2 regions of the Glaciimonas sp. Gout2 genome follow, and region 1 is predicted to be linked to the other one. Evidence: predicted binding sites of a transcription regulator. Region 1 holds the regulator's gene; the other holds the start of a gene.
What was found. The regulator sigma-54, encoded in region 1, starts transcription at its own class of promoters, with help from an activator protein. The targets are predictions, from matches to a motif close to TGGCANGNAANCTGCTTT.
Positions count from the first base shown of each region.

Region 1 (7,919 bases):
AGATATGGTCCAGCATAACGGTCGCATCTATCTTGCAATGTGGCATTCGCAACGGGAACCGGGCGATCCGGCTTATACCGATACCATCAATCAAGGTTGGGGCTTTGAGTGGGCTGATCGTGGGGCATGCAACCATTAATGGTTTGATTGCGCTGTCGTGCTGGTACGCAATCTCGCTCATCAAGTATTCACCCGGCATCGCTAGGCGAGCCTGCGATGGGCAGGATAAGCATCTAATACTGTGTAACAGCGCATAGAAATGCGTCAATCCTGATGTGGAAAACATGTTTGCTTAGTTATTGCTCAACAATTGTATTATTGATAATTAATTTAATAATTAATTTAATAATTAAAATGATTATCCGACACTGTACGCAACACCACCGTGCAATATGTCGATATTAATTGCACCATAATGACACTGGCAAGTTTTTTGCTTTAGGAATTCGTTTATACTTTCGAGATGAGTGTAATCCATGCCAAAATCTTGCCAAAATCTTTTAACGCCAAACGAGCGCTTGAGCTCGCGTGTCAAACGCTACAAATCGAAGCGGATGCAATAATTGCGCTAAAAAACCGTATTTCTGACAGCGCCGGGATGTCTGCCGACAGTGCAATGGGGGCCATTGAAGCTCCCTTTGCGCAAGCGGTCGCACTATTGTTGAGCTGTACCGGTCGTGTCGTTGTTTCTGGTATCGGCAAGTCCGGTCATATAGCCCGAAAAATTGCCTCAACGCTGGCATCGACCGGCACACCGGCCTTATTCATTCATCCCGCCGAAGCCGCCCATGGCGATCTTGGGATGGTGACAGAAAATGACGCTTTTATCGCTATTTCCAACTCCGGCGAAACCGCCGAGTTAATGGCGATCGTGCCGATCGTTAAACGCATGGGCGCGACGCTAATTGCCATGACCGGCAATGACCACTCTTCCCTTGCACAGTTAGCAACAGTTCATCTCAACGTCAAAGTAGACCAAGAGGCGTGCACCCTTAATCTTGCGCCAACTGCAAGCACTACCGCGACCTTGGCGCTAGGTGACGCGCTGGCGGTAGCATTGCTGGATGCGCGTGGCTTTCGTGAAGAAGATTTTGCTCGCTCCCATCCTGGCGGCGCGCTCGGCAGACGCTTACTGACCCACGTGCGTGACGTTATGCGCAGCGGTGCCGATATTCCTGCGGTCACCGCAGAAGTATCGTTATCGGCAGCATTGCTCGAAATCACACACAAAGGTATTGCCATGACGGCAATCGTGGACGATAAATTTCACCCTGTCGGCGTATTCACCGACGGCGATCTGCGACGCCTAATTGAACACGTACAGGACTTTTCCAAGCTGACAATTGCCGACGTGATGCATGCTAATCCGCGTACTGTTGGCCCTGACCAATTGGCAGTTGATGCTGTACAAATCATGGAAGAGTTCCGAATTAACCAGTTGCTGGTGGCAGATGCCGATGGCAAACTGGTCGGTGCGCTACATATTCATGATTTGACCCGTGCCAAGGTGATTTGATGGTAGCCGCCCCCAATACTATTAACATACCCGCAGAAGTCATGGCGCGCGCCGCCCAAATCAAGATGATGATTTTTGACGTCGATGGCGTGTTGACCGATGGTGGCATATTGTTTGGTCCCGACGGAGAGGCAATAAAACGTTTCAATGTACTCGACGGACTCGGCATCAAATTACTCCAACAAGCAGGGATTATCACCGCCATTATCAGTGCGCGCAGCTCAGCCATCGTCAGCCGTCGGGTGAGCGATCTCGGCATTACGCACGTCTATCAAGGCGCGCATAACAAAAATACCGCATTTGCCGCGTTATTGGCCGATACCAACCTTACCCCAGATGTTTGCGGTTTTATTGGCGACGACATCATTGACCTGCCTATTTTGACGCGTACCGGTTTTGCTGTCAGTGTCCCCAATGGTCATCAGGAGGTCAAATCGCGCGTTCACTATGTTACGCAGGCAAACGGCGGGCAAGGCGCTGCGCGTGAAGTCTGTGATTTAATTCTGCGTGCGCAAGGCAAGTACGCCGCCGCTTTGGCACAGTATTTGACCGGCGTCATAGAGGCGGCATGAAAAACCTGCGGTCAACTTTTCGCCTACGCTTCATGCTGCTGCTGACGGTGTGTGTGGCACTCACTCTCGGTAGTTTCTGGATCATGGAAGTGATGCGTAAAAATACAGAGCAATTATTGCCGGGTGCGCCGCGTGTTGCGCCTGATTATTACGTCGAAAATTTTAATTATGTGCAACTCGCACTTAATGGTCAGCCACGCTACAACATCTCAGGTCAACGCCTGACGCACAATCCCGCCGACGATTCATTTGACGTGATTCTTCCCGTCATTCGTAGCCTTGATAAACAACAACCGCCGATGACCTTGCGCTCCAATACTGCCAAAATCGAAGACAACAACAGTAAAGTGAATATGTACGGCAATGTGAACGCAGACCGCTCAGCGACGCCAAAGTCGTCAAAGCTTCATTTGCAGTCCGAGTACCTTCAGCTATTGCCAGATGATGACATTATGACAAGCAACAAAGCGGTCGAAATCACGATCGATCAGTCGAAAATGACCGGTGTTGGTATGTATGCCAATAATGCGACTATGCAATTACGCCTATTAAACAATGTCCGTGGCACCTATCGCGCAACACCGCGGCAGACTAAATAACTCACATGATTACCGGATAATCCTATTGAAGCCATTGTTGCTTTTAGTGCCAGTATCCCCTTTCAGGATTTTTATGAAACGTATTCTATTTTTAACCCTACTCGCGCTGCAACTGACTTGTATTTCAGGTGCCCATGCTGAAAAAGCTGACGCAGATAAACCATCCAACGTAGACGCAGACCAGTTCACGCTGGACGACGTAAAACAAGTAAAGATATTCACCGGCAAGGTGATACTGACCCGCGGCACGCTGATCATGAAAGCCAACAAAGTCGTCGTCACGACGGACCCATCAGGCTATCAATTTGCCACCTTATACGCACCTCCCGGTGGCTTAGCCACGTTTCGCCAAAAGCGCGACGGCGGTCCTGACTTATGGATCGAAGGTGAAGCTGAGCGAATTGAGTACGACGATAAAACTGAAATCGTTAAATTATTTTCGAAAGCGCAAATGCGACGTCTGCAAGGGACCAAAGTCACCGATGTTGTAAACGGCGAATTCATCTCTTACGATAGTCGCGTGGAGTTCTACTCGGTCAGTAACAATGTTTCCGGCAATAGTCAACCTGGCGCGGGCCGCATCAAAGCAGTCATCCAGCCGAAGAGTAAATAAGATGACCTCTACAAATTTAAGCACCTTGATCGTTAAAGGGCTGCAAAAAAGTTATGGCGCGCGCCAAGTAGTCCGCGATGTCTCTTTGAAAGTAAATAACGGCGAGGTCGTCGGCTTGCTTGGTCCTAACGGCGCTGGAAAAACGACTTCGTTCTATATGATCGTCGGTCTGGTGCCATCGGATGGTGGAACAATTGATTTAGATGGCGTTGACATCTCGCGTTTACCGATTCATCAACGCGCGGTGCTTGGTCTGTCTTATCTGCCGCAAGAGGCCTCTGTTTTTCGCAAGCTAACGGTCGAAGACAATATTCGTGCGGTACTTGAGTTGCAGCGGCCAAACGGCAACGCACTGACTAAAGATGAGATCTCGGACAAACTCGATTCGCTGCTGCAAGAATTGCAAATTGAGAAATTGCGAGAAAATCAGGCGTTATCTTTATCCGGTGGTGAACGACGACGTGTCGAAATCGCCCGCGCTTTAGCCACTAATCCGCGCTTCGTGCTTCTTGATGAGCCGTTCGCCGGTATTGATCCTATCGCCGTTATCGAAATTCAACGTATCGTCAGGTTCCTTAAAGAGCGCGGCATCGGTGTCTTGATCACCGACCATAATGTGCGCGAAACGCTCGGCATTTGTGACCGGGCATACATCATCAACCAAGGTAGCGTGCTAGCCAGCGGCAGTCCAGACGACATCATCGCCAATGAATCTGTGCGACGAGTTTATCTGGGTGAACATTTCCGCATGTAACGGATTCAACGGATTCCCTAGCGCCCATGAAACAATCTCTTCAACTCCGTACCTCGCAGCATCTGGCGCTAACCCCGCAACTGCAGCAATCGATTCGATTGTTGCAGTTGTCTACGTTGGAGTTACATCAGGAACTCGAACACATCCTTTCGGATAATCCGTTACTGGAACGTCTAGACGATCCTTTGGATAATTCAGTGCGATTACTCGCCGACGGGGCGATCAGTACCAGCGCCTCAACAATGGATGCGCCACCTGGTGACAGCGAAGTAAGCAGCTCGCCTACAGAGCCCGAGGGCGGTGGTGAAGCCCCTGAGTCTGGCGAAAACAATCAAGAGAACGGCAATACTGACAGCGAATGGAGCTTTGACGACGTTTCCCGAACCTCCAAAGCCCCAGATGATGAGGATTCACGACCACAATTAGAAGCCTGCGAATCGACGTTGCGCGAACATTTGCTCAAACAAATGCGTGAAGCTGTTGATCAGCAACGCGACCGTGCATTGATCGAGTTGATCATTGATGCGCTTGATGAAAACGGCTACCTGGAGGAATCACTAGACGATATTTTTGCACGTCTTCCAGAGCAACTTGATATCGAGATCGAAGAATTGTCGATGGCCTTGAAGATGGTCCAAAGCTTCGACCCAAATGGTGTCGGAGCACGCAACGCGTCAGAATGCCTCGCATTGCAAATCAAAGCATTTCCCAAAGTAGCGTTCGTCACACGCCGACTGGCACTAACAATCGTTGAAGGTTATCTGACCTTATTTGCCCAGCGCGATTTTAATAAAATCAAAAAAGCGCTGGAGTGTGATGATGAAGATTTGCGCGAGGCACAAATTATTATCAAAAAATGTAATCCTCATCCCGGCGCGACCTTTGCTGGCGGTGCGTCAGATTATGTCGTACCAGATGTAATTGTCAGAAAAACAAAAAATGGTTGGCAGGTAATGCTCAACAATGACGTTATGCCAAGGCTTCGAGTTAATGCTCTTTATGCCAACATTCTCAAGCAGGGCAAGAGCGAGGGATCACTTAACTCGCAGCTACAGGAGGCAAAGTGGCTGATCAAAAATATGCGTCAGCGCTTCGATACCATACTGCGTGTAGCGCAGGCAATTGTTGAGCGTCAACGGAATTTTTTCTCACATGGGGCGGTTGCTATGCGACCTCTTGTGTTGCGCGAAATAGCTGATACACTAGGATTACACGAGAGTACTATCTCACGTGTAACTACTCAGAAATACATGCTCACCCCACACGGGATGTTCGAATTAAAGTATTTCTTTGGCAGCCATGTTGCTACAGAGGCAGGTGGAGAGGCTTCCTCAACGGCGATACGGGCGTTAATCAAACAACTGATAGGAGCGGAAGATTCTAAAAGTCCTTTCTCTGACAGCAAGATTGCCGACATGCTCGCGGAACAAGGTATGGTAGTGGCCCGTCGCACCGTCGCAAAATATCGCGAAGCTTTACGAATTCCGCCGGTCAATTTGCGTAAATCTTTATAGCTGTTTGCTTGTTTGCACAAACGTCGCTGTGTTCTGACTGATTGATTTATGGTTGATGAATAAATTGGTGATTCAACACTGAATTAATCGTCCAGGTCCGAACCGCCAACGACACACTTGATAGGAGCGCTGTATGAATTTCACAATTAGTGGGCATCACCTCGACGTAACTCCCGCCATTCGCGAACACGTGCTAAGCAAATTGGAGCGTATCAAGCGCCACTTCGATCAGGTCATAGATATTAGTGTGATCCTGACGGTAGACAAAATCACAGAGAAAGAAAAGCGTCAAAAAGCCGAAATTAATCTGCGCGTTAAAGGCAAAGACCTGCATGCCGAGAGCATTGCGCATGACCTTTACGCCGCCATCGATTTGTTAATCGACAAACTCGATCGACAAGTGATTAAATATAAGGACAAATTGCAGAATCATCAACATTCGGCAATCAAGCATCTACCTGAGGATTTGCCCATCGCAGCAACGTGATGGACGGGGTTCTCTAATGCGGTCAACGTAAGTATTGCTCAATAAATAAATTGAAAAATACTATACTGACAAATGAGCAAGGGCGCAGTTAATGCGCCCTTTGTCATTTTAAAATTATATAACTTACACACGCCCTGCCCGAATATGTTCGTAACACTTTGCATCGTTTAGCAGTGTTCGGAGGCATCGCCGAATGTCTCGAATGTCTCGAACGCAACCGGGTACACCTCAAACAGCGGCCAAAACAAATAACTAAGCAAGAAGCTTTATAACGTCACTCTCAAAAGAGTTTTCATAAAGTCGCCAGACCCGTAACTTTCCCAATTCGGTCCACATCAAAAATACCATGACGATGGTATGCCGCAGCCTATTGCTTTAATGCGCCAAAAACTTTTCCGATAATTGCACTGCCAGCACCGATCGGATCACGTCGAATCGCTTTTTCCTCTTCCCCTATCATGTAAAACAAGCCATCCAAGGTGCGCTGCGTGACATAGCCTTCAACAGTCGCCGCCTGACCTGGCACAAGACCCGTTTTACTGACCAATCCCATCGTCGAATTGTATTGTGTGGATACACCGTTACGGTCGGTGATTTTCTTTACTATCGGGAGAAATTTTTCTCCTAACGGGGTGGCAGTTTTCTCTCTGAAAAAATCGGTTACCGATGTGTCGCCGCCACTCAGAATATTCTTCGCATCCGTGACCGACATGGATTTCACCGCATTCAGGAGCAACGGCTTCGCCAATGGCACGGCAGACTCTGCGGCATGATTCATCGACACGACCAGATCATCCAGTTGTTGGCCCTTCCCTGTCATTTTAAGCAGCGGTCGTGCTTTCTCTAGCATCCCTGGCAATCCGATTTTTACTTTATCGTTATTTAAAAATCCGTTTTCGACGCCCAGCTTGGCAACTGCAACGTCCGCGCCTTTATTGAGCGCCGCCTTCAGTCCTGAGTTGGCATCCTGATTGCTCAAATCCGCCAAAGAAAATGCCATCGCGGCGGTAGAGACTAAAGAGATCACCAGACCTAAACGTAATGCCGGTTGAAAGATAAATTTCATGTAAAGTCCCTTTTATAAAGACGAAAAAGCAAACAAAAACACGCGCAAAAATATATAAGAAACATCAGCTGATCACTTCGCCGATCATCCTGTCAATGCAGCCATTGATCCAACTCAATAAAAACAGCGGTGCATTTTTATGTTCGTATGAGAATAACGCGACGACATGTATTGACAGAAAGTACGATAAGACGTTCAGATATCAAAACGTATATTGCTATGTATCATCGCATTGATATCTGCTGCGCCATCACGCAATGACGTAACGCGATTCAACAAAGGAGATTATAAATGTCCATCATCGACCAGAAACAACCGGCGATGTTCACGTATTGCATAACGATCGGTCATCCCCGCGATGTAATCGGCGACTTGACGCGCTTGCAATTGGACACTATCAACCTGTGGATCAGGGAGCCCTTGCTGCGTAACAGCTTGTATTAACTGATAATCCGGCGGCAGCAAAGCCGGTTCATTAACAAAGCAGTCAAATAACTCCACCACGATCCGCCTGGCCTTGCTGGTCATCCGATTGACTAGATAATGGCGATAAAGATTTTCACGCAAGAACTGTTTCAGTGCAATGGCCTCACGCGCCATTGGGTCCGAGAAAGCAATCAGTGGCGCCGCATCCCGCACGTCATCGACCGTCTGCGGTGCAGCAGCCTTAATGCGTTCACGCGATGTATTGATTAAATCGTTGATCAAGGCATTAATCATGCGGCGCACAGTTTCGTTGATCGCACGGCGTCCACGTAGTCCGGGAAAAGTCGTTTCGACCTCGCGATTATGACGTGC
Region 1 covers NZ_JASJXA010000004.1:123,009-130,927, reverse strand. Annotated here, with positions in the region: gene QN379_RS05200 (S8 family peptidase) at 1-139, shown strand, start outside; gene QN379_RS05195 (KpsF/GutQ family sugar-phosphate isomerase) at 464-1,516, shown strand; gene QN379_RS05190 (HAD family hydrolase) at 1,516-2,088, shown strand; gene lptC (LPS export ABC transporter periplasmic protein LptC) at 2,085-2,687, shown strand; gene lptA (lipopolysaccharide transport periplasmic protein LptA) at 2,761-3,300, shown strand; gene lptB (LPS export ABC transporter ATP-binding protein) at 3,302-4,054, shown strand; gene QN379_RS05170 (RNA polymerase factor sigma-54) at 4,081-5,568, shown strand; gene hpf (ribosome hibernation-promoting factor, HPF/YfiA family) at 5,702-6,055, shown strand; gene QN379_RS05160 (DUF4197 domain-containing protein) at 6,423-7,121, opposite strand; gene QN379_RS05155 (deoxyguanosinetriphosphate triphosphohydrolase) at 7,407-7,919, opposite strand, start outside.

Region 2 (5,395 bases), on a different contig from region 1:
ATAGTATCAACGAATGTACACAGTCTTTACCAGAATACAGATAAAAAAACCCTTATATTTAATGTGACCCGTACCGCTTATCCAGACCGCAACCACTATAAAGATTCGATTGCGAGTTAATGCGCTTGGCTGCAACTAGTCAAAATAACGTGCTTTACCAATAACCTTGCATCACGGTTTCGGACATGACATCAGGAAGACTTTTTGCGTGGCTGCTGGATTTTGACGGTGTGCCCGACAATCTGGCCGCTATCGTTGATGCTCCAGGTTCCGATGCAAAAAGCCTGCTCCGGGCAGGCTCGGACTGAACGTAAAAAACGTTTATGCGTTGTTAATGCCTGATTTGCGACGTGCCACTGCGAAACCAAAAATTCCCAAAGCCAGCAATGCAATAGATCCCGGTTCAGGTACATTGGCTGTGGCATTACCTGGCGTGAACGTGAAATTTTGAAAAGTCACAAAACCAAGCGATTCGTCAAGGCGTGTCAGGTTCGTGAAGCCCGTTAAGGAAAATGTTTCGATACCAACACTATAGCCTGGCACTGTGAAACTCTTGCTGATGGTAGAGCCGTCAATCTTTGTGCCGAGAAAGGTCACGACTGACGCAGGATCAGCGTTGTTGAACATTGAAAATTGTTCCGACGTGAAGTCAAAGCTATTAAAGCCGGAGCCAGCGGTGTTCTTGACGGTAAGCGTTGACGGATAACCATATGGACCAGCAAAATTATTTTGAACAATATTCGGTCCAACAAATCCGAGAGAATCGGTAAAAGTCATCCCATCCTGCGTATACGTTTTAACCGTCCCAAATGTGCTTCCAAGACCTGCGAAATCGATCACATTTGCATTTGCATTTGCAAGTGCAGCCAGTAGACCTACGGCCGAAAATGCTACAGCAGCAGCGGAAGACCAAGAATTAAGAATTTTCATTTTTTTCCCAAGGAATGATTAAAGAATAATTCTAAATAAGCAACAATCATGCCCAAAAAAAACTTCTTTAATATCAATGACTTAAAAAAATATAATTTTTACGCCTCGTAATATGTAAAATTTGCTGACAACTGATATCGGTGTCGGTAGCCGGCGGCGACCTCCCCGGCACTGGCACTCGTAGCGCAAAAAATGGGCGAGAAATCTCATCCTGTAAGCAAAATTGCTGAGAATGTATCATCGCTGTAATTCGGTCGATGGCGCAGCGCAATTGTCGTTGCATTTTTGCAGCAGTGTAGTCAATTAAGGGCTAGCCTCCATTCCGGATCGATAAGCGTAGTACCTCAAAAAAATAGTTACACTACGCGTATTAATATGTGATTGTTATTCCGTCTGTTCGCGCTAACGCGATTTTGAACCAGGCTGCCGGAATTCATTGCCGCAGCTGCTCGCATGGAAAATAGTTTCCCCACTGCTGGATTTTGATGGTTGAAGATGGGTCAGTGAAGGTCGGCAGCCTGGGTCAAAATCGCGTCAGTGCCAACACTATAGAATATACAAAGTCCCGCTTAAGCGAGAGTGGACAGCGGGCAGCGGACAGTGAAAGAAATACCGCTGCAAAAGAATCCACGCGAGCTGCCGGTGAATCTCAATCGAGGAGGTAACTCACTTCCTCGATTGCGTCGGCAGCCAGAAGCACCGCTGCATTTTGATGTTATGCGTATCGGGGCAACGGGTTGCCAAACAGGGTATTGAGTCACCGTTCCGCGCCTGCAAAGCCCGCCAGACATAATCGCTTGTTATACTAATATCCCGGATACGACCGCCTGCAACGACCAGCGCGCTTCTACCCTGGTTCCACTATTCAGACCCGATTGAATCCAAAAATTACCAGCAGACGACTCTACCCGTTCACGCATGCTTTTTAATCCCAATCCCCCCTGATTCGCAGTGGAAAAATCGAGTGGATTGGCATCAAAACCTTTACCGTTATCACGGATGATCAAACGCATATTAGCGTGCTCCACCTGCAGAGAGACGGTTACCTCGGATGCCTGTGCATGCTTGGCGACATTATTTAATGCCTCCTGAATAATGCGGAAAATGTCCAATTTCAGCACTTCCGGGACTTCCGCTTCAATCACATCCAGATCAAGATTCAGGCGCACGTCGTGATATGCTTTTTTGTAAATGCGGCAATGCCATTGAATCGTCGGAATCAGGCCCAAATCGTCTAGGCTACTAGGACGCAATTCAATCGAGATACGCCTGACTTCATTCATTGCTTCTCGCAACCGTACCACCGTCTCATCAAGAATTTTCGCGCCCTCGTCCGGCTTTCCGCTTTTTACCTGTCGCGCGGCATCTTCGATCATAAACTTTATCATTGCCAACACTTGTCCAATGCCGTCATGCAATTCGGAAGAGACACGTTTCAGCTCGAGTTCGTGGGCTGCAATTAAACGATTCGAAAATTGTTGAAGTTTTGGTTCTGATCGATCCAAAGTTTGCAGTAAAGCGTTGCGATTGTTTTTTTCAGTGAGCACCAGCAACATAGAACGCGTGATGCCATCAGAATGTTCAATCGACTGGGGCACGATAGTGAGTGTACTTTTGCGACCGCTACGGCCTTTAAAAAGGATCTCAAACGATTCGAGCTTGCCAGACTTCAGCGGAAAGGTCAGTACTTGATCAAGCCCCCCTTGACCATTTTCTACTAAATGCGTCAGCAAGGTATCCTGTAGTTCTTCTACCTTAAATCCCAGCATTGCCGCCGCTATCTCGTTGATGCTCAGTATCTTGCTTTGGCTATCCACAATCAGCGAGGCTATCCCGATCAGCTCAGTTAGCTCACCAAACTGTGACTTCGACAACTCCAGCTCGCTACACATCCTGCGCATGGTCATCATCACTTGCTGCAGCTTTAACATTATTGTCTCCTTGCGAGCCTAGGAACCTACTTCGTGAACCGTATTCATTGCGAATAATAAGATTTCCGACTATCAACATACGGACGCGGTTACGTAGCTTTTTTTCCATCATACATTGCGCATCATAGTCGTTACCGCGATCCTGCATTCCTGGTCAGTCGCGGCCATTTATTTCTTCAGCGGCAGCAAAGCGCTATTCAGCGTTTGGCACCGCAGGCAATGCGTTAGGATTTGTAGTTCCCTTTGGTTGTCTTGGCGGAGTAAGGAATGGTGAAGTCGCTTTGCTCGTCGCCGTTCTTTTCGACGGGGCTTGCCCGACCGTACCGGCCGGTGCGGCCTCGCTTCCGCTATCTGCGCTGCATGCACTCACAGCAAGCATAATAAGCAAAACCAAGGGGAATAATAATGGATCCACTTTGCACCGTACAATCGCCACAATCAATCTCCATTTCCATGTTCCTACCTAAGCCTAAAGCTGACACGTTAGGTTAAGGGCCAGACGTCACAGCGGGCGCAGAAAAAAGGGCATCGCTCAATACAGGATTGAGCATGACATGGTCAATCACTATGCGCTCAGTGGTACGCGTCCCGCCGATCGCGGTGTCCAGCACATGGGGGATCTGAAGCCCGTGTACTTTCTTGTAACCGGAAAAATAGGTCTCTACCGGCCAAACTGATCCCCCTACCATCCGGGTGCCGTCAATTTTGGTATCGAGAAAGGTGTCGGCATCAATCCAGAGATGCCGCACCTGACCGTCGCGCAATGTTAAGGCGAGGCGATAGTTATTACGTCCGTCCACCAATTCGAGGCCTTCGAGGAGCACTTTAGTCCCTTTTGCCGCGCTATCCATCAGCGGACCATCCAGATCCTGTTGCGTCGCCGCCGCGTGCGCAGTCTGCGGTGCGTATTTCACCGCTACAGCCCCGCTAGATGTAGGCATCACCGTCCATCCTTGCATCCCATCGAAAACCTGAATCGCTGTCGACCCATGGTATTGAATTTCCAAATACATCTTATGCGGGCGCTGCATATGCAGGGTGAAGGGCACACTCCGGTCGCGCGCCCCGCCGCCAATGGTTGAATGGGCACCCGAACGCGGTTTGTGGATTCCATTGATGGTGCTAAGCTGGACCTGCTCCATCCGGCCGACCTCACTTAAACCTGTAACCGCATGCCATGCGTCAATGCCGCCGCGCGCGGCACCATTGCGGGCGATGATTTGGGCGACAGTGAGTGTCTGTACTTGCGGATTTTCAGCAGAGGATCCTTGTTGAACCGGAGCGATCGCATGGGCTGTGAGGGCGATTGTCAGCATCGCCATCCACGTAATAAGCATGGTCAGCAGCAATCCGGTGTGCAAGATGGACAAACCGAAGATACGGGCGGCCCCGCGATCGCGCATCCCCTCCTCGTCGGAGCATATTGACATTAAGCGCCCTGAGTTTTTCATATCTTCTCCTCTGCCGTTGCGGCGATTCGGTGTTTTGAAGGCCTGTACTGAGAACGTCAAATGACACTGATTTGAACATTCTTACCTTTTTCTGTTGAGACAGTTTTACGGTTTTGCGAACCGTGTATCCGGAAGATCCGCGTTGATCACTACTTTCTCCACGACTATTCGTTCAGCATCCTTCAGCCCGACACCATGGGTTTCCATCTTGAAGGGAATCATCACGCCGTCGATGCGGCGGTAATCGCTAAGTAGCGTGGTCATCGCACGCGAACGACCACCGACATCCCTGATACCATCGACCTTGACATCCAGGAACGTCGCAGCATCCACCCATACCCGACGCACATCTCCATCGCGTAACGCCACCCTGAGTTTATAAGCGCGTACCCCATTTACGCTATCCATACCTTCCATGCGGATTTGACTGCCCTTGGCGGCGGCATTAATCAGCAGACCGTCTAGCTCCTGTTGGGAAGCGGCAATTTTTATCTCCGCCGGACTGAACGATTCGACCGTCGTGCGTCCCATGAAAGGCCGAACCTTCCATCCTGCGCTACCGTCGTAGACCTGAATCGCGGTATCGCCAGCGAAGTCAAGCTCCAGCCGACTTTTGCGCGGTCGCTTCAACTCCAGCCGAAACGGCAAAGCAATCACCTCCTCTGGCTTTACGGGCGTTTCAGCGATCATCATGCGGCGCTGACCAGGGCGCAGATTCGACGGACCCGTTGAGTAGCTATCAACCGTGCCGGGAGGAGTGGGATGGGTCCGCCCAGCATCGATCTTACCTACAAAGGAAATCGAACGAATAGCACCCCAAGCGGTTGCTCCACCCCGTGCCACGACATTCTTATCGACAACTTGTGCTGCACCCAACGGTGGGGTTTCTGCCCGCGCAGCCGAGGTCAGGAAAACTATCACGCCCAAACACACGCATAATTTTGAGGGAATGGAAAGACGATAGTGGTTGTTCATAATGTGCTTTTCCTTTTCATCCAATATTATTCCGACCCAGCTATTCGACCACCAGGTCGTCCGCATGGAACGCGCCAACCGCAATATTTACCCGGTTACCGCGCCGCA
Region 2 covers NZ_JASJXA010000002.1:249,650-255,044, reverse strand. Annotated here, with positions in the region: gene QN379_RS03625 (hypothetical protein) at 186-308, shown strand; gene QN379_RS03620 (PEP-CTERM sorting domain-containing protein) at 322-930, opposite strand; gene QN379_RS03615 (ATP-binding protein) at 1,731-2,861, opposite strand; gene QN379_RS03610 (outer membrane lipoprotein-sorting protein) at 3,350-4,312, opposite strand; gene QN379_RS03605 (outer membrane lipoprotein-sorting protein) at 4,418-5,287, opposite strand; gene QN379_RS03600 (hypothetical protein) at 5,328-5,395, opposite strand, start outside.
Region 2: the regulator sigma-54 is predicted to act here: its motif matches at 967-984, upstream of QN379_RS03620 (PEP-CTERM sorting domain-containing protein).